4 regions of the Rahnella inusitata genome follow, and region 1 is predicted to be linked to each of the others. Evidence: predicted binding sites of a transcription regulator. Region 1 holds the regulator's gene; each other region holds the start of a gene.
What was found. The regulator PurR, encoded in region 1, represses purine synthesis genes. The targets are predictions, from matches to a motif close to CANGCAAACGTTTGCNTG.

Region 1 (4,838 bases):
TTCAAAGTCATCCGTAAAGGGATGAAAGAGCAGAATTGCAACCGCGCAATCATCGTGGCGCATAACGCCAATTTCGATCACAGCTTCCTGATGGCCGCTGCCGAACGCGCCGGTCTGAAACGTAACCCGTTCCATCCGTTTGCCACGTTCGATACCGCTGCATTAAGTGGTCTGGTTCTCGGGCAGACTGTACTGGCGAAAGCCTGTATCAGCGCGGGCATGGTCTTCGACAGCAGTCAGGCGCATTCCGCCCTGTATGACACCGAGCGCACCGCAGAACTGTTCTGCGAGCTGGTGAACCGCTGGAAACGTCTCGGTGGCTGGCCGCTGGCAATGAGTGCCGATGAGCAGGAAGATGAAACTGCATCGGAAGAAAATCAGCGATAGAAATGCTGATGATCGCAACGCGTATAAAAACAAAAAGAGCGACATCATGTCGCTCTTTTCTATTTCATTTACCGCCGTTCAGGCAGGCAATGACTTCTGGTGATTATTCTTCAGATTCAGAAGATTTGTATTTCTCAGCCGTTTCTTTGATCAGCTGTTGCAGTTCGCCGCGCTGATACATCTCAATGACGATGTCGCAGCCGCCGACCAGTTCACCATCTACCCACAGCTGCGGGAACGTTGGCCAGTTGGCAAACTTAGGCATTTCTGCGCGGATGTCCGGGTTCTGCAAGATATCAACGTACGCGAAGCGTTCGCCACAGGCAGACAGCGCCTGTACAGCTTGTGCAGAAAAACCGCAGCTTGGCAGTTTTGGAGAACCTTTCATGTACAGCAGAATCGGGTTTTCAGAAACTTGCTTCTGAATTTTTTCAATAGTTGGAGTGGTCATTTCTTGCTTCCTCAAGCCGGTACAGGCTGTCACGGTCATTACTCTTCACGCGCAGCACTCAAAAACGGTGCTGAATCACACTACCCTCTATTGTAACGATGGCAGCTGTCAGATAAAAACGCCATTTTTTGCAGGGTCTTTCGCAATACTGGCATTTTATTTCACTATTTTCGGTGCTTGCGTCAGGGTTCACAAAATAAAAGATTCATCGAGAATAACATTTTTAGCGGTCGGGTTAACACCGGATTTGCAATTCGCCATGGTTTAGCTCAAATATTAACACACTGAAATATGGTCATTTTTTTAACTAAAAATGGCGTTTATTTCAGCATAAAAAAAGCTATTAACTTTTTCTCACAATATGATCTAGAATCGAGGCAATTCGTGCTGTTTTGTCTGGTTCTTTTAGGCAATACTCTGACATCTCTGATGTTTAACCTAACCACTCATGGTAACGAAGCTATGCGCTTACTGTTCACGCTTTTTGTGCTGCTCTTTACCCAGCTATTTTTGAATATAGCCCAGGCCTCACCGCAGACCCGTGTTGCGGCCGATCAGAAAAAGAATCACGTTAACCAGGTTACCCCTGAAGAACGCCGAAAGCGTAAGACGGTTGCTGCCAAAACCACAAAAAAAACCAAAGTGGCACCGGTCAAAGAACAACAGAGCCACGAAAAGAATGCGAAGAAGAGAGTTAAAAGCACCGAACTGGTTAAGCGAAAAAACGCTTCAGAGAAAACAGTAAAAACAACGCGGGCTGAGAGCAAAAAAGAAAAAACACTCAAGACCACCCGGGCCGAGAGCAAATCCACCAAGAAATCTAAAACCCAGGCTCTGGCAAAAAACGCCACGACGAAGGCCAGCAAGAAAGAAGCCTATGGTCGCCACCGTAAAGGTAAAAAGTTAGTTGAAGAAGACAGCAAGCCGATTACATTAAGTGCGACGCATAAAAAACGTTATCAACATGCGCAGCAAACGGCGATGACCAAGCTGATGCATCAGGTCGGCAAGCCTTATCGCTGGGGTGGCACCTCACCTAATACCGGATTCGATTGCAGTGGTTTAGTTTATTACGCGTACAAAGATTTGATTCGCATTAAAATGCCGCGCACGGCCAACGAAATGTACCACCTGCGCGACGCAGCGCCGGTGAAACGCGGCGAGCTGGAATCAGGCGATCTGGTGTTCTTTAGAATCAATAACCGCGGAGCCGCGGACCACGTCGGGGTTTACGTCGGTAACGGCAAATTTATTCAGTCTCCGCGTACCGGTGAAGACATCAAAATCACTTCCCTGGGCGATGATTACTGGCAAGACCATTACGTGGGCGCACGTCGGGTAATGACCCCGAAAACGATCCGATAATAAACAGTTCGTTAAGTCTGAAGTTTCGCTAATCAGCCATTGAATAGCATTTAACGAAGCGTTTCTGCAGGGAAGAGTATCGGCGCAAAGGTCACTGCGTAAAATAGAAAGGGCGATTCCTGTAACAGGTAATCGCCCTTTTTATTGCCTGACTTGCGCGTCTTTTAGTTCATTACTGCGGTGAAGCTGAAAGCGACAATCACGAGCAAAGCGCAAACCGTGGTGATTAATGACAATTTTAGATTGCGGTCCATAAAACCCCCTTACAGATCAATTGTGGCGCTTCATTTAGCCACACTAAATGTGTGCCAACGCATTTTCTCATACTTCCCGGCTAAAATCCCGCGTTGATTCATGCGCGATAACCCACAATAACACTTCCACTTTCCTGCAATATAAGAGAAAATTGTCGGTTACCACGCCTGTGTGCCGGTCGATTTCTCCCGAGGGCGCTTTACGCCTCACTCTGACGAACTCACCCAACGATTTCACTGCCTTTTTATAAGCCCGCAGTGAAATCCACGCAAGCAAACGATTAACATAATGCTAACGTGCTGAAACACGTGAGTTCAGGAGTCATTCCTTACATGGCAACGATTAAAGATGTCGCAAAGCGCGCTGGCGTTTCCACCACAACCGTGTCGCACGTCATCAATAAAACACGTTTCGTCGCCGAAGACACCAAAGCCGCGGTTCTGCTGGCCATCAAAGACTTGCACTACTCACCAAGCGCCGTCGCACGCAGCCTGAAGGTCAATAACACTAAAACGATCGGCCTGCTGGCGACGTCAAGCGAAGCGCCCTATTTTGCCGAAGTGATTGAAGCCGTGGAGAACAGTTGCTTTTCCAAAGGCTACACGTTGATTTTGTGTAACTCACACAACAATCTGGATAAGCAGCAGGCCTACCTGGCGATGCTGGCACAAAAACGTGTCGATGGTTTGCTGGTGATGTGTGCGGAATACCCTGATGAACTGCTGAACATGCTGGAAGAATACCGGTCAATCCCGATGGTCGTAATGGACTGGGGCGAAGCGCGTAAAAACTTCACCGACAGCATCATCGATAATGCGTTCGAAGGCGGATACATGGCCGGACGCTATCTGATTGAACGCGGCCATCGCGATATCGGCGTGATCCCGGGGCAGCTGGCGCGTAACACCGGCGGTGGCCGCTTCCAGGGTTTTGTGAAAGCGCTGACCGAAGCCAATATTCCTTTGCGTGAAGAATGGGTCGTCCAGGGTGATTTCGAACCCGAGTCAGGTTATCAGGCTATGCAAAAAATCCTGATGCAAAAGCAACGCCCGACCGCCGTGTTCTGTGGCGGTGACGTCATGGCGATGGGCGCGATTTGTGCAGCCGATGAATTCGGTTTGCGCGTTCCTCAAGACATTTCCGTTATCGGATATGATAACGTGCGTAATGCCCGTTACTTCTCACCAGCGCTGACCACGGTGCATCAGCCGAAAGAGCGTCTGGGTGAAATGGCCTTCACGATGTTGCTCGATCGCATCGTCAGCAAACGAGAAGAATCTCAGACCATCGAGGTACATCCGAAGCTGGTAGAACGCCGCTCAGTGGCCGATGGCCCTTTCCGCGACTATCGCCGTTAATGTTTGCCTTTACTCTTTGCTATTAATGCTTTTAACGCCTGCTTTTGCAGGCGTTTTTATGCAACACGCGCATTAATTTTTAGTGAAAATTTGTCACGATAAATCATATCTGACCCTTATTATTTATTAAGTAAATTCATTTATTACATGAATTAATCCACTACAAATAATTACCTTCATAATATCATTCGCGTAAGTTATCTATAAAAAAAACAATACAAAATACATATTAAAAAAAATTTCCCTATATATTACAGGCAAATGAAGATTACACATGATTTCAGAAAGCAGACTAGCACAATTAAAATTTCACTTTCCAAAAAGGTTCAACTAATATCCTTCACCTTTTGAAATGGAAGTAAGGAAAATCTAATGGAATGGAAACCGAGTGTACTCGCAACACTCATCTCTTGTGCTATTTTCAATACCCACGCAGGAGTAATGCGTGAAGATGTATCGGTACAAGACTACCGGGACTTCGGTGAAAACCTGGGTAAATATACCCCCGGAGCCGAAAATGTAGAGGTTTTTAAAACTGATGGTACGTCTGCGGGCTTCTTAAATTTCCCGATCCCCGATTTTAGCTCCACTGATGACTCCGCCGTTGCAACGTTAATTTCACCCTCTCACATCGTGAGCGTTGCTCACAACGGTGGCTATAAATCAGTAAAATATGGAAATAATGCGAAGTATTCTTACACTTATCAACTCATCAGCAGAAATGTCGATCCCTCAGGCAGAGATTTTCATGTTCCACGCCTAAATAAAGTTGTAACAGATGCGGCACCAGCCCCCATGATGCTCGCTAATGATGCCCGTAACGATCATGAAAGATATAAATATTACACTCGGGTTGGTTCAGGCACTCAAGTCCAGGTCATTCCGGGAACAAATAAAACCAAACAGCTAAGCAGCGCTTATAAATGGAAATCGGGCGGGACAATGATTAATCCCACCTTTGAAAACTGGAGATTACGGTGGACAAACTACGCGCCAGACGATGCGCGTACGACGCCTTTTAG
Region 2 (4,838 bases), 1.9 Mb from region 1:
AAGGTCTGGTCACACTGGGTGTGATGAAGGGCGACGTTGAGACACTCTATGCCGAGCAGGCGCACCGTCAGTTCTTCATGCACGGCCTGTCCCACTGGCTGGGGCTGGATGTGCATGACGTCGGCCATTATGGTTCGGTTGATCGTAGCCGTACGCTGGAACCGGGGATGGTACTGACCGTCGAACCCGGTTTGTACATTGCGCCGGATGCCGATGTGCCGGAAGCCTATCGCGGCATCGGTATTCGTATCGAAGACGACATCCTGATCACCGCCACCGGCATTGAAATTCTGACCGGCGACGTAGTGAAAGAAGCTGATGACATTGAAGCGTTGATGGCAGCAGCACGTAACTAACATGAGCAACGTTTGTCTATGAGCATAGTGATTGTTGGCGGCGGAATGACCGGTGCCACACTGGCGCTGGCGATATCCGCGCTGACGCAAGGGCGTCTGGCGGTGCATCTGGTGGAAGCCACTGCGCCGGAAAATCACGGGCATCCGGGCTTTGATGCCCGTTCGATAGCGCTGGCGCAGGGGACTTGTCAGCAGCTGGCTCGCGTGGGCATCTGGCCGGCACTGGCAAAAATCGCCACGCCGATCCGTGATATCCACGTCAGCGATCGCGGCCATGCGGCCTTCGTGCATCTCAATGCCGCGCATTACGGCGTTGAAGCATTGGGGCAGGTAGTTGAGCTGCATGAAGTCGGCAAACGTCTGTTTGCACTCCTGAAGGCCGCTCCGGGCGTCACGTTGCATTGTCCGGCCAAAGTCGTGGATATCGCACGGACGGCAGATTCTGCCAGCGTCACGCTCGATACCGGCGAAACACTGACCGCGCAGCTTCTGGTCGCCGCCGACGGTTCCCACTCCTCGCTGGCGAAGGCCTGCAATATTGGCTGGCAGCGCGAAGACTATGGTCAGATTGCGGTCATCACCAATGTCGCAACGTCTGAACCGCATCGTGGCCGTGCGTTTGAACGCTTCACACAACACGGTCCGCTGGCCTTATTACCGATGTCCGACGGGCGCAGCTCGCTGGTGTGGTGTCATCCGCGTGAGGCCAAAGCTGAAATCGATGGCTGGACTGAAGCGCAATTTCTCAGTGAACTGCAAAAAGCCTTCGGCTGGCGTCTGGGCACGATGAAACAGGCCGGTACGCGCTTTAGCTATCCGCTGCAATTACAGAAAGCCAACAGTCATATCAGCCACCGTCTGGCGCTGGTCGGCAATGCCGCCCAAACGCTGCATCCGATCGCCGGACAGGGCTTTAATCTTGGTTTACGTGACGTGATGACGCTGGCGGAAACGCTGGCAAATGCCGCCGCGCACGGAACCGACGTCGGCAGTTATCGCGTGCTGAGTGAATACCAGCAGCGCCGTCAGCCCGATCAGCAAGCTACCGTCGGCGTGACCGATGGTCTGATCCATTTATTTGCCAATCGCTGGCTGCCATTAATGGTCGGACGCAATCTGGGTTTACTGGCGATGGAAGGCATTACGCCGCTGCGCGATGCTTTTACACGCAGGACTTTAGGCTGGGTTGATCGTTAAGCCTTACAGGAAAAATTATGCAATCTTTTGATGTGGTTATCGCCGGTGGCGGGATGGTCGGTCTGGCGCTGGCGTGCGGATTACAGGGCAGCGGATTGCGCGTTGCAGTGCTTGAAAGCCAGCAGCCAGATCTCGATTCTCCTTTGCCGGAACAGCCGGGTCTGCGTGTTTCAGCCATCAATGCCGCCAGTGAGCGTTTACTGAAATACATCGGCGTCTGGGACAACATCACCGCGCAACGCGCCAATGCTTATCAGGGTATGGAAGTCTGGGATCGCGACAGCTTCGGCAAAATCGCGTTTCGTGGCGAAGAATACGGATTCAGCCATCTCGGCCACATCATTGAGAATCAGGTGATCCACCGCGCGCTCTGGCAACAGGCGGAGAAGTCCTCTGATATCACCCTGCTGGCACCCGCTACGCTGAAAAACGTTGCGTGGGGCGAAAACGACGCCTTCATTACGCTTAATGACGATCGCCAGCTGAGCGCGCGCTTGGTCGTTGGCGCTGATGGCGCACAGTCGTGGCTGCGTCAGCACGCCGATATCCCGCTGACATTTTGGGATTACCGCCATCATGCACTGGTGGCGACCATCCGCACCGAAGAGCCGCACCAGTCTGTTGCACGACAGGTCTTCCACGGCGAGGGTATTCTGGCCTTTTTGCCGCTGGCCGATGCGCATTTGTCTTCGATTGTGTGGTCCGTTTCGCCGGATGAGGCACAGCGCCTGCGCGGGCTGGAGCCTGAAGAATTCAACAAAATTCTCGCCAGCACTTTCGATCTGCGTCTGGGCATCTGTACCGTTGAAAGCGAGCGTCAGACCTTCCCGCTGACCGGTCGTTATGCCCGCAGTTTTGCCGGACAGCGTCTGGCGCTGGTGGGGGATGCGGCGCACACCGTACATCCGCTGGCGGGGCAGGGCGTAAACTTAGGCTTTATGGATGCGGCCGAGCTGGCGTCTGAAATCAAACGCCTGCAAAAAGAAGGCAAAGATTTCGGGCAGCACATGTATCTGCGTCGCTATGAGCGCCGCCGTAAGCACAGTGCTGCGTTGATGCTGGCCGGAATGCAGGGTTTTCGCGAACTGTTTGCCGGTGACAATCCAGCGAAGAAACTCCTGCGTGATATCGGCCTGACGCTGGCTGATTCACTGCCGGGCGTGAAACCTAAATTAGTGCGTCAGGCCATGGGGCTGAACGATTTACCCGAATGGTTGCAGGAAGATTCGCTTCGATTGAAATAATCTAATTTCAGCTCAGTTTTTCCATTACATTTTCTAATCCGGGGCCGGATTTCTCATTCTGCAAATGGTGAGAAATCCGGCCTTGTCGTTATATAACGTCGATATTTTTGCTGTTTATTTGTAGATTTTGCGCCACAAACCCCATTTTCCCAGTCAAAAACTCTGCACAATGCCCCTGCTATTTAACTGACATTCCCTTTGCTCTGCATATTTTATCTTATGGTTAGCAGGGGAATTCGGTGGTAAGTTCAGGTAAAGGGTATCGTTTGCGCTCCCTGCGAATTTCGACTTTTTCAGGCAGCCTTTTCGTCATGAGGAATAAGATGGTTAAGCAGACTCAGCTTTTTGAACAACATGTCGCGTGCGGTGCGCGTATGGTCGATTTCCACGGCTGGATGATGCCTCTGCATTATGGCTCCCAGCTGGATGAACACCACGTTGTGCGCCAGGATGCCGGCATGTTCGACGTCTCGCACATGACCATCGTTGATCTCCGCGGTGCCCGTACCCGTGAATTCCTCCGTTACCTGCTGGCGAACGATGTCGCCAAACTCACCGTTCCCGGCAAAGCGCTGTACACCGGCATGCTCAATGCCTCCGGCGGCGTGATCGATGACCTGATTGTTTATTTCCTTACCGAAGATTATTTCCGCCTGGTGGTGAACTCCGCGACCCGTGAGAAAGATCTGGCATGGATTTCGCAGCATGCAGAACCGTACGGCGTTGAACTGACCGTACGTGATGATTTAGCGCTGGTGGCCGTTCAGGGGCCGCAGGCGAAAGAAAAAGCCCAAACCTTATTTACTGCTGAACAAAAACAGGCCGTCGAGGGCATGAAGCCGTTCTTTGGCGTGCAGGCGGGCGATTTGTTTATCGCGACCACCGGCTACACCGGTGAAGCGGGCTATGAAATCGCGCTGCCGCAAGAACAGGTCGCAGATTTCTGGCAGAAATTGCTGGCGGCGGGCGTGAAGCCTGCTGGTCTTGGGGCACGTGACACGCTGCGTCTGGAAGCGGGTATGAACCTTTACGGTCAGGAAATGGATGAAGGCGTTTCACCGCTGGCGGCCAACATGGGCTGGACCATTGCGTGGGCACCGGAAGACCGCGATTTTATTGGCCGTGACGCCCTGGAAAGACAGCGCGAGCAGGGCGCCGAACAGCTGGTCGGTCTGGTGATGACCGAAAAAGGCGTATTGCGTAACGAGCTGCCGGTGCATTTCACCGATGCGGCAGGCAACACTCAACAAGGCGTGATCACCAGCGGTTCATTCTCCCCGACGCTGGGCTACAGCATCGCGCTGGCGCGCGTTCCGGCAGGCATTGGCGAGCAGGCGATTGTGCAAATTCGTAACCGTGAGATGCCGGTAAAAGTCACCAAACCGGGCTTTGTCCGTAATGGTAAACCGCTGGCGCAGTAACGAATCCGATTGAGTTGAACACAAAAATTTAAAAACATTTTCAGGAGATTATTGATGAGCAATGTTCCCGCAGAGTTGAAATATGCCTCTTCCCACGAATGGGTGCGTTCTGAAGGCAACGGCGTTTACACCGTAGGCATCACCGAACACGCGCAGGAATTGCTGGGCGACATGGTGTTTGTCGATCTGCCAGAAGTTGGCCGTGAAGTGGCTGCTGGCGAAGACTGCGCCGTGGCAGAATCCGTGAAAGCGGCTTCCGATATTTACTCCCCGATCAGCGGCGAAATCATCGCGGTGAACGGTGAACTGGAAGGTTCTCCGGAGCTGGTTAACAGCGAGCCATACGGTGCCGGTTTCCTGTTCCAGATTAAAGCGTCAGACGAAGCCGAACTGGCTAACCTGCTTGATGCAGCAGCTTATGGTTCCTCGATCGACGAATAAGTAAGACTGCACGACCGCCTCGCAACCCGTTTGCGGGGCGCATTCAACACCCGTAGCTTTTGTCAGTATCCCAAGACACCTCCAGCAGATTTCAGGAATGCGTAGCAAATGACTCAGACTCTCAGCCAACTCGAACACAGCGAAGCGTTTATCGGCCGCCACATTGGTCCGTCTTCTCA
Region 3 (4,838 bases), 1.7 Mb from region 1:
GCGCCGCAGAGGGTGAGCAGGCGTTCACTCCCACAGGCGGCGAATCACTGATCCACAACCAGTCCCCCGCGCTTTGGCCCGAAAATTCGAGAGCCTGCGCCACGCACCAGTCCGCTTCACCGCTGAACACCAGCACGCGCCGCACGCCGCGGCGCAGCATCTGTTGCTGTAACGATGCGACCGATACGACAGGCATCTCAGGTTTTCCCGACCAGCATGGAGAGCAGCCCGGCGGCGATCAGCGGCCCGACCGGCACGCCTTTAAACAGCGCCACGCCAAGCACCGTGCCGACAAGTAAACCGGCGACCAGATGCGGCTGAGTGCCCATCAGCGTGAGGCCACGTCCGCCGAGCCACGATACCAGTACGCCCACCAAAATAGCGGCGATGGATTTCCAGTGAAAGAAAGAATGGACCACGGTGCTGGCGCTGATTTTTCCGCTGGCGATCGGTGCCATCACCCCGATGGTGAGAATAATAATGCCGATAGTCAGGCCATATTTTTCAATCCACGGGAAGAAGGTATTGAGCGGCGTGATGCGCACTGTCAGCAGGAAAAACATCGCGATAGTCACCGCGCTGTTGTGGCTGATGATGCCCAGTCCGGCAAAGACCAGTAAGATCAAAAGGGTTGGATCGAGAAAAGCCATAGCGTTCCCTGCGTTTCCTGTCAGAAAGGCAGAAAGGCTCCGGAGAGCCTTTCTGAATCGGTCGTTGATTATTGAACAGTTTTTGCGGGCAGACCAGAACTGAATGGTCGCGTCTGCGCGAAATCAGAGGCTGCCGAAGGTATTGCACTGATCCGGATTACCGGTATCGAAACCGCGTTTGAACCAGTCATAGCGCTGCTGAGAGGTGCCGTGGGTAAAGCTGTCCGGCACTACACGCCCCTGACTTTGCTGTTGCAAACGGTCATCGCCTATCGCCTGTGCGGCGTTCAGCGCTTCTTTCAGATCGCCTGCTTCAAGGACGTTTTGCTCCTGCATCGAATGGCCCCAGACACCGGCGTAGCAGTCGGCCTGCAATTCCATTTTCACCGACAGTTGATTCACCACCGCCTGCGACGCACCCTGCTGCAACTGCCGCACCTTGCGCTCAATGCCCAGCAGATTCTGCACGTGGTGACCTACTTCGTGGGCGACTACGTAACCCTGTGCAAAATCACCGCCCGCGCCCAGTTTGTTCTGCAATTCCTGATAGAAAGAGAGATCGATATACACCGTGCTGTCCGCCGGGCAATAGAACGGCCCCATCACCGACTGGCCGGTTCCGCAACCGGTACGGGTCGCGCCACGATACATCACCAGTTTCGGTTCGCGATACGTCATCCCCTGTTTCTGGAAAATGTCTTTCCACGTATCTTCCGTCGACGCGAGGATGACGGAAGTGAATTTCGCCTGCTCATCATCTTTCGGGCTGATGGATTGGGATTGCGTCTGGCGCTGTACGTTGCCGGATTGTCCGCCGTCAATCAGTGGAGAAAGGTCGATACCATAATACCCGGCGACCAGTACCACGATAATAATCACAATGCCGCTTTTGCCACGGATTGGCAGGCGCATACCGCCACCACCCAGGCCACCGCCGCCGCTGGATCCCTGTCCGCGTCTGTCTTCTACATTGTCGCTTTCGCGACGCCCTTGCCAACGCATACTCCACCTCCAGACTGTTTTTATAAAGACTAGCCAGCGTGCGCGATTTATACCATCCGCGCAGGGACGTAATTTTAGGTCAGGAGGAATTAAATGAAATAAATCAGGGTAAAAAAGAGGAAATTAAATGCGGGATAAAGATCGGGTGGCGAAACTACCACCCGTTTTAGCATAAGCCCGCGACGGAAACGATTGCGCGTCCGGGCTAAAAACTAAGCGTTGCTTAGTCCAGTTTCACACCGATACGGCGAGCGACTTCTTCGTAGGCTTCAATCAGGCCACCCAGACTCTGGCGGTAACGATCTTTGTCCATCTTGTTCAACGTCTCTTTGTCCCACAGGCGGCTGCCGTCTGGTGAGAACTCATCACCCAGCACCACTTCGCCGTTAAACAGACCGAACTCGAGTTTGAAATCGACCAGAATCAGACCGGCATCGTCAAACAGCTTGGTCAACACGTCGTTGGCTTTGTAGCTCAGCTCTTTCATACGCGCCAGGTGCTCTTCGTTCACCCAACCGAAGGTTTTGCAGTAAGACTCGTTGATCATCGGATCGTGCATCGCATCGTTTTTCAAAAACAGATCAAACAACGGCGGATTCAAAACCAGACCTTCTTCAATGCCCAGACGTTTTACCAGCGATCCAGCAGCACGGTTACGGATAACGCATTCAACCGGGACCATATCCAGTTTTTTCACCAGTACTTCGTTGTCAGACAGCAGGCGTTCCATTTGGGTCGGAATCCCGGCTTCTTCCAGCTTAGCCATGATGAAATGGTTAAATTTGTTGTTAACCATACCTTTACGGTCGAACTGCTCAATACGCTGACCATCCAGTGCTGACGTATCGTTACGGAATTCCAGCACCAGCAGGTCCGGGTTTTCAGTGGTGTAGACGGTTTTCGCCTTGCCGCGATACAACTCAGCTAACTTTTGCATCTTTACTTACTCCAGTGGAAAAAACAGATGTAAAAAGGGGCCGGAGCCCCTTGGTATTATTTTGCACTGCTCTGGCTAAATGCGGCCTGCATGACCGCCACCATCGCGTCGTTCTGCGACTGGCTGAGAGCATGTCCTTTCGGATCAAGGAACTGCAAGCTACTGCGGTTGTCGAGGTCGCCAACCTGAAGTTTGTAGTCACCGGAAGAGAGGCCCGGATCTTTCGCACCCAGTGTCTGCCACGCATCGTCATTCAACGGTTTGTAGGTAACGGACAATGTCCCCTGCGGACGGCTGCTGTCGGTCACTTTCATGCCAGCTTTCGCCAGTGCATTTGGTAAACGATCCCACACTGCGCCGTAGGTGGTACGCACGATCAGCACCGGTAAACCGGTATCATCAGCACCGCTCTGCACGTCGATTTCACCGACGCGACGGTTGTCGAGACGCGCCTGCGTATCCTGCTGCACTTTATCGAGGCTGGCGGTGATCGAGTTCATCATCTGGCTGTTATAACGCTGGATTTCAGCTGATGCGGTCACCGCTTTATCCTGCTGTTTCAGCTCAAGCGTTTTAACGGTCAGCGCTAACTGGTAGCTCTGCTGTTTCACGCTGATCTGGTAACGGCCCTGATACTGGAAGTCTTCATCTGCACGATTCCAGTCAACGAAATCGGTGGTCAGCGTCTGGTTAGCGTCGTCGCGGTTAGCAATTTTGTAATTATTTTGCTGAACGGCTTTCACCACACTGTTCCACAAATCGCGGTTTTGCGCGGTGTTTTCCAGCAATACAGTGCTGCTGTCACCGGCGAACTGCGTTTGTGAACCGTTCAGCAAGGCCAGAGGCTGCATTGGTGGACGGATATCGAGCTGTTTGCCCACCGCGCCTTGCATCGCGCCCTGGCGGATTTCGTAGGTGCCATTCTGCACTGGCAGAATCATGCCCGCCGGTGCTTTAAGCTCACTGAGCGCTGGCGCATCGAGGTAGGATTCATCACCGCTGACCTGACGCTTGTAGCGCTGGTCGCTGGAGCAGGCTGCCAGCAGCATAATCAGGGAAACCCCGACCACTTTCGCTACGGCTGTTTTCTGCAAACGGGTCATCTGGAAACTATTCTTGTCAAATAAAGAGGCCATCAAATCTTCCTAAGAGTTACAGCAAACCGGCGCTTTTAAGTGCTTGTTCCACGACCGGACGGGCAGCATCTGTTAACGGCGTCATAGGCAGACGCAGAGTATCGGTTGCCATCATTCCCAGTGCCTTACAGGCCCATTTCACCGGGATTGGGTTTGCTTCTATAAACAAATGCTGATGCAACGGCATCAGGCGCTGATTCAGGCGACGTGCTTCGGCAAAATTGCCACTGGCCGCCAGTTCACAAAGTTGAGCCATTTCACGGGCAGCCACGTTGGCTGTGACAGAAATGACGCCTTTGCCACCAAGTTGCATAAAGTCCAGACCGCTGGCGTCATCGCCGCTCAGCAGAATGAAATCTTCATCATCAACCAGCACTTGGATCTGACTAACACGACTTAAGTTCCCTGTTGCTTCTTTAACAGCAACAATATTCTTTAATTTTGCTAAACGCGCGATGGTCGGCGGCAACATATCGCAGCCGGTGCGTGAGGGCACGTTGTAGAGAATTTGCGGCAGTGAGGTGCTTTCAGCGATGGCTTTGAAGTGCTGATACAGGCCTTCCTGCGTAGGACGGTTGTAATAAGGTGTGACTGTCAGACAGCCCACAACGCCACTCTTTTCAAAACGTTGTGTCAGAGAAATCGCTTCGGCGGTGGCGTTAGCACCGGTGCCTGCGATAATAGGGATGCGCCCGTCGGCCAGTTCCAGCGTTTGCATGACCACGTCACCGTGTTCGTCATGGCTAAGCGTAGCCGACTCGCCTGTCGTGCCAACGGAAACGATCGCCGCAGTACCACTGGACACATGATAATCAATCAGTTTTTTCAGACTCGCGCGATCGACAGCACCTTTGGTGTCCATCGGCGTAACCAGTGCAACAATACTTCCCGTAAACATTGACCTTCCCCTCCACAAACAGGTCACTCATGGTACTTTTGACACCACTGCAAAAGCAAGCAATCAACGTGTTGTAAGCGCTTGTCCGACGGTTTTTTTTATGTTTACCTTGGGAATACTCCCAAGCACGACAGGAACAGCCATTTTGCCGCAGCCACAACAACATTATCTGGTTATCACCGCCTTAGGTGCCGATCGCTCTGGTATCGTCAATA
Region 4 (4,838 bases), 500 kb from region 1:
CGTTGCGCAGGGCTTCGAGATATTCGAGGTAATTCTGATCAACGTCTTTGGTGACGTAAATACCGTCGAAGACTGAACACTCAAACTTCTCTATATCGCTGTTATCTTCTTTCACTGCGGCGATCAAATCGCTGAGATCCTGGAAGATTAACGCATCCGCACCGATGATCTGATTGATTTCGCTGACTTCACGACCGTGCGCAATCAGCTCGTTCGCGCTTGGCATATCGATGCCATACACGTTCGGGAAACGAATTTCCGGTGCCGCAGAAGCCAGATAAACGCGTCTCGCCCCCGCTTCACGCGCCATCTCAACGATCTGCTGAGAAGTGGTGCCGCGCACGATAGAGTCATCAACCAGCAATACGTTCTTATCACGGAACTCAGCACGGTTAGCGTTCAGTTTGCGACGCACCGATTTACGACGTTCCTGCTGACCCGGCATGATAAACGTACGGCCCACGTAGCGGTTTTTCACAAAACCCTGACGGTACGGTTTATTCAGGATGCGCGCAATTTCCAGCGCGATATCGCAAGAGGTTTCCGGGATCGGAATCACCACATCGATATCCAGATCTTCCCATTCACGGGCAATTTTCGCGCCCAGCTTTTCACCCATACGGACACGGGCGCTGTAAACGGAAATTTTGTCGATGAACGAGTCAGGACGTGCGAAATACACATACTCGAACAGGCATGGGTTGTACTGTGGATTCTCAGCACACATGCGGGTAAACAGCTGGCCTTTTTCGGTGATATACACCGCTTCGCCCGGCGCAACATCACGCAGGAATTCAAAGCCCAGCGTGTCTAACGCTACGCTTTCAGACGCCACCATGTACTCGTTGCGCTCGCCTTCCAGCGTACGTTTGCCGATCACCAGTGGACGGATGCCGTGCGGGTCACGGAATGCCAGCATGCCGTGGCCGATGATCATCGCTACACAGGCATACGCACCGCGGATTTTCAGATTCACCGCCGCAACGGCAGCGAAAATGTTGTCAGCTTCCAGCGGATAATGCTGGAAACGATCCAGCTCGCTGGCCAGGATATTCAGCAGAACTTCAGAATCGGAAGTCGTGTTGACGTGGCGACGCTGGCCTTCGAACAGGTTACTTCTCAGTTCATGGGCATTGGTCAGGTTACCGTTATGGGCCAGGGTGATGCCGAACGGAGAGTTGACGTAAAAGGGTTGAGCTTCTGAAGCGCTGGAACTGCCAGCCGTTGGGTAGCGAACATGGCCAATGCCCATGTTGCCTTGCAAGCGTTGCATATGGCGGGCTTCGAAAACATCCTTCACCAGGCCATTCGCTTTCCGTAAACGGAAGTTATTATTGGCGTCAATGGTGACGATGCCTGCGGCATCCTGCCCACGGTGTTGTAACACCGTTAACGCGTCATAAATCGACTGGTTTACCGGCATGAAACCGGCGATACCGACAATACCGCACATGTTGTCTTTTCCTCTTCAGCGCTGCCAAAACTAAAGATGTTTTGGCAAGAAACTCGACGTGCTCTGCAGGTAGTCAAAGAACCACCTGATGATATAACTGAACTGTGGGATCAACTGAGATTGTTTCCAGTCTTCACTTTGTGAGAAGCCGGTAAAGGTATCCAGGAAGAACAGCATCGCGGAGACAATCAACACACCGCGCAGTGCGCCAAAGCACACACCTAACACCCTGTCAGTGCCGGACAACCCGGTTCTTTCGACCAGCGAACCAATCACATAGTTGACAATTGCACCTACGATCAACGTCGCGATGAACAAGATGGCAATTGCGATCCCGTTTCGAACTAACTCATCTTCGAAACGCGTGAAGTAGATGGCGAGGTAAGGGTAATAATGGCTGGCAACGAAGAAGGCGCAAGCCCAGGTTACCAACGATAAAGCCTCACGAACAAAGCCACGAATCAAACTGACTAAGGCAGAAAATCCGATAACCGCAATGATGACGTAATCAATCCAGACCATTAACTATTCCAGTGTCTAATCCAGTCACGTCTACCCCGGCATCCAAATCGCTGCGAATTCTAACAGAAAAAGAAAACGTTTGCGTAGGGGAAATCTGCCGGTCAGACAAATTAATAATAGCGATTAAAAAAACCTCAATCGCAGCATAAACCTATAAAAATTCAGCGTACCTATTCTATAGAAAAAGGGCACAAATCGCTTGTGCCCTCATACTGATTAAATGAGTAGGTCTCACTCCTCCCCCGGCGAAGGGAGAGGCCGTTTAATCAGCGCGCGCTGTAAGCGCGAACCTGCCCGCCCAGTCCACTCAGCTGTTGCAGCTGTGGCAATGACGCCTCGAGTTTTTGCTTCGACGCATCCGGGCCGACGTACAACCGCGTGATTTGTCCCTGCACCGGAGTGGAAGGCACCGTGAAGGCACGGAACCCTGACAACCGCAGATTCGCGACGATCTCATTGGCTTTGGCGGCATTTTTCAATGCCCCCAGTTGCACGACGTAAGACTGACCCGCTGGCGCTTTTTCTTCCGGCGCGGCTTTCGGCTGTTCGACCGCTTTCGGCTGCTCAACAGGTTTAGGCTGTTCGATCTGCTTCGGCTGTTCGACCGGCTTCTGTTTAACTATTGGCGGCGCTTCGACCATTGGTTTAGGTTCGATGGTCTTCGGTTTTTGCACCACCGGTTTTTGCTCAACCGGTTTCTGCTTCGCCGGCTCGGTCCGCGTTGGCGTCACGGCCTTCTTCTGCTCTGGCAACGTGGTGGACGGCGGCGTTTCCACCGTGGTATTGCCTGGTGCGACTGCGCCGCGATTGGCAGCTGTAGTATTGTTCGCAGAATGGTCCTCTTCAGGCGCGCCACTCATCGCCTGATTGGCACCTTCCGGTGCCTGCGCTGGCAGTGACTGCGTCACCGGCGGCACCGAGTCCTGTTCTTCAACATCACCCGCTTTTGGCACCAATGGGATAGACGCAAATTCGTCTTCGTAATGTTTTTTCTTGCCGTCGAGTAAACCGGGCAAAATGATGACGCCCAGCGCCACCAGAATGACCGTCCCGACCAGACGATTTTGAAACTTACTTGCCACTGGTTTTCCCCGTATCTAAAGCATCCATTACGTGAGCGACGGTATGAAACGAACCGCAGACGATCACAATATCCTGAGGAGCCGCCTCCTGCATAGCCTGCCTCCAGGCTGATCCGACATCCGCAAACTCACGCGCAGAAGGCAGGTGCGCCGTCAGCTCTTTTGCGCTGGCACCGCGCGGACCTTCGAGCGGTGCGCAATACCAAACATCGACCTGAGGCGACAGACATGCCAGCGTACCGGCAATATCTTTATCTGACAACATGCCGACCACCGCACGCACTTTCCCGTCCTGACGCGGCAACTGCGCCAGACGTCCGGCCAGATAAGCCGCGGCATGAGGATTGTGCGCAACGTCGAGGATCAGGCGTGGCGATTCACTTACCGTCTGGAAACGTCCCGGCAGCGCGGCGCGCTGCAACCCCGAACGTATGGCGTCAGCAGGAATTTGCAGCGGCGAATAATGCAATGCAGCCAGCGCCGTGGCGGCATTCGCCAACGGAACGTTCGGCAGCGGCAGATTTTCCAGCGCACCGGTTTCTGCGCCGTTATGCAGCGCCGCCCAGCGCCAGCTCTGATCACTGGCGGTGAAATGCCAGTTCGTATCCCGACGGTACAAATCAGACTGTTTTTCCTGCGCGACGTCGGCAATCGACTGCGGCATATCCGGCTCACCGACGACTGCAGGTTTGCCCGCACGGAAAATACCGGCCTTTTCGCGGCCAATGCTTTCGCGGTCGGAGCCCAGCCAGTCGGTGTGATCCAACGCAATGCTGGTAACAACCGAAACGGCGGCATCCACGATATTCGTGGCATCCAGGCGCCCGCCCAGCCCCACTTCGAGAATAACCACGTCCAGCTTCGCCTGCTTAAACAGATACAGCGCGGACAAGGTGCTGTATTCGAAATAGGTCAGTGAAATATCACCGCGTCCGGCTTCCAGCAGCGCGAAAGACTCACAGTGCGCCGATTCCGGCAGCTCTTCGCCCTGAATGCGCACGCGCTCGGTGTAACGCACAAGATGGGGAGAGCTGTAGACGCCGACGCGATAACCGGCGGCCATCAGAATCGATTCGAGTGTGGCGCAGGTGGTGCCTTTACCATTGGTGCCCGCGACGGTAAAGACCAGCGGTGCGGGCGTCAGCAAATCGAGTTTTGCAGCAACCGCGCTGACCCGTGTAAGGCCCAGCTCAATCGCCTGAGAATGGAGGTGTTCGAGATAATAAAGCCACGTGGCTAAAGGCGACGTGGCTTGAGGGATATGTTGATTTTGCATGAGCCCGTTCAACCTGTTCAGGTTCGCTTCGACACGGCATCACCAGACTGAGACAGCAGGCAATGCCCTCTTTGTCAGATACCACTAACAGAGTAAAAGCACGGCCTGCCAGTCCTGAGCGATAACAGCTTGAGGCGACAGTTTGGGCGGCACAACGATGAGTGGCCGCCCTGAACAACTGACCGGCTTTTACTCTGATCGATCAGGCATCCTGATGATGGTCATCGGCAGAACCGTTGACAGCAGCCGGAACCTCGGCCACTTTTGGCTCCGGTTTCCCGGTCAGTTTCGCCAGAACGCTGCCTAATTTGGCACGCAGATCCGGACGACGGACGATCATATCGATCGCGCCTTTTTCGATCAGGAACTCACTGCGCTGGAAACCAGCAGGCAGTTTTTCACGCACGGTTTGCTCGATAACACGCGGTCCGGCAAAACCAATCAGGGCTTTTGGCTCAGCCACGTTGATATCACCCAACATCGCCAGGCTGGCTGAAACACCGCC

Region 2: a site for PurR is predicted at 3,047-3,064, ahead of gcvT (glycine cleavage system aminomethyltransferase GcvT). Genes of this name have one in related genera too.
Region 3: a site for PurR is predicted at 1,834-1,851, ahead of ypfJ (KPN_02809 family neutral zinc metallopeptidase). Genes of this name have one in related genera too.
Region 4: a site for PurR is predicted at 2,044-2,061, ahead of cvpA (colicin V production protein). Genes of this name have one in related genera too.

The regions. Positions count from the first base shown of each region.
Region 1 covers NZ_CP065024.1:2,231,521-2,236,358, reverse strand. Annotated here, with positions in the region: gene rnt (ribonuclease T) at 1-387, shown strand, start outside; gene I2123_RS10495 (Grx4 family monothiol glutaredoxin) at 491-838, opposite strand; gene I2123_RS10490 (C40 family peptidase) at 1,301-2,203, shown strand; gene cydH (cytochrome bd-I oxidase subunit CydH) at 2,368-2,457, opposite strand; gene purR (HTH-type transcriptional repressor PurR) at 2,791-3,816, shown strand; gene I2123_RS10475 (S6 family peptidase) at 4,189-4,838, shown strand, end outside.
Region 2 covers NZ_CP065024.1:4,126,459-4,131,296, reverse strand. Annotated here, with positions in the region: gene pepP (Xaa-Pro aminopeptidase) at 1-356, shown strand, start outside; gene ubiH (2-octaprenyl-6-methoxyphenyl hydroxylase) at 375-1,553, shown strand; gene ubiI (FAD-dependent 2-octaprenylphenol hydroxylase) at 1,571-2,797, shown strand; gene gcvT (glycine cleavage system aminomethyltransferase GcvT) at 3,121-4,218, shown strand; gene gcvH (glycine cleavage system protein GcvH) at 4,273-4,659, shown strand; gene gcvP (aminomethyl-transferring glycine dehydrogenase) at 4,768-4,838, shown strand, end outside.
Region 3 covers NZ_CP065024.1:3,888,712-3,893,549, forward strand. Annotated here, with positions in the region: gene I2123_RS18270 (tRNA(Met) cytidine acetyltransferase TmcA) at 1-196, opposite strand, end outside; gene I2123_RS18275 (DUF441 domain-containing protein) at 198-650, opposite strand; gene ypfJ (KPN_02809 family neutral zinc metallopeptidase) at 774-1,652, opposite strand; gene purC (phosphoribosylaminoimidazolesuccinocarboxamide synthase) at 1,876-2,589, opposite strand; gene bamC (outer membrane protein assembly factor BamC) at 2,646-3,725, opposite strand; gene dapA (4-hydroxy-tetrahydrodipicolinate synthase) at 3,742-4,623, opposite strand; gene I2123_RS18300 (glycine cleavage system transcriptional repressor) at 4,769-4,838, shown strand, end outside.
Region 4 covers NZ_CP065024.1:1,730,917-1,735,754, reverse strand. Annotated here, with positions in the region: gene purF (amidophosphoribosyltransferase) at 1-1,453, opposite strand, end outside; gene cvpA (colicin V production protein) at 1,484-1,975, opposite strand; gene dedD (cell division protein DedD) at 2,242-3,057, opposite strand; gene folC (bifunctional tetrahydrofolate synthase/dihydrofolate synthase) at 3,047-4,333, opposite strand; gene accD (acetyl-CoA carboxylase, carboxyltransferase subunit beta) at 4,536-4,838, opposite strand, start outside.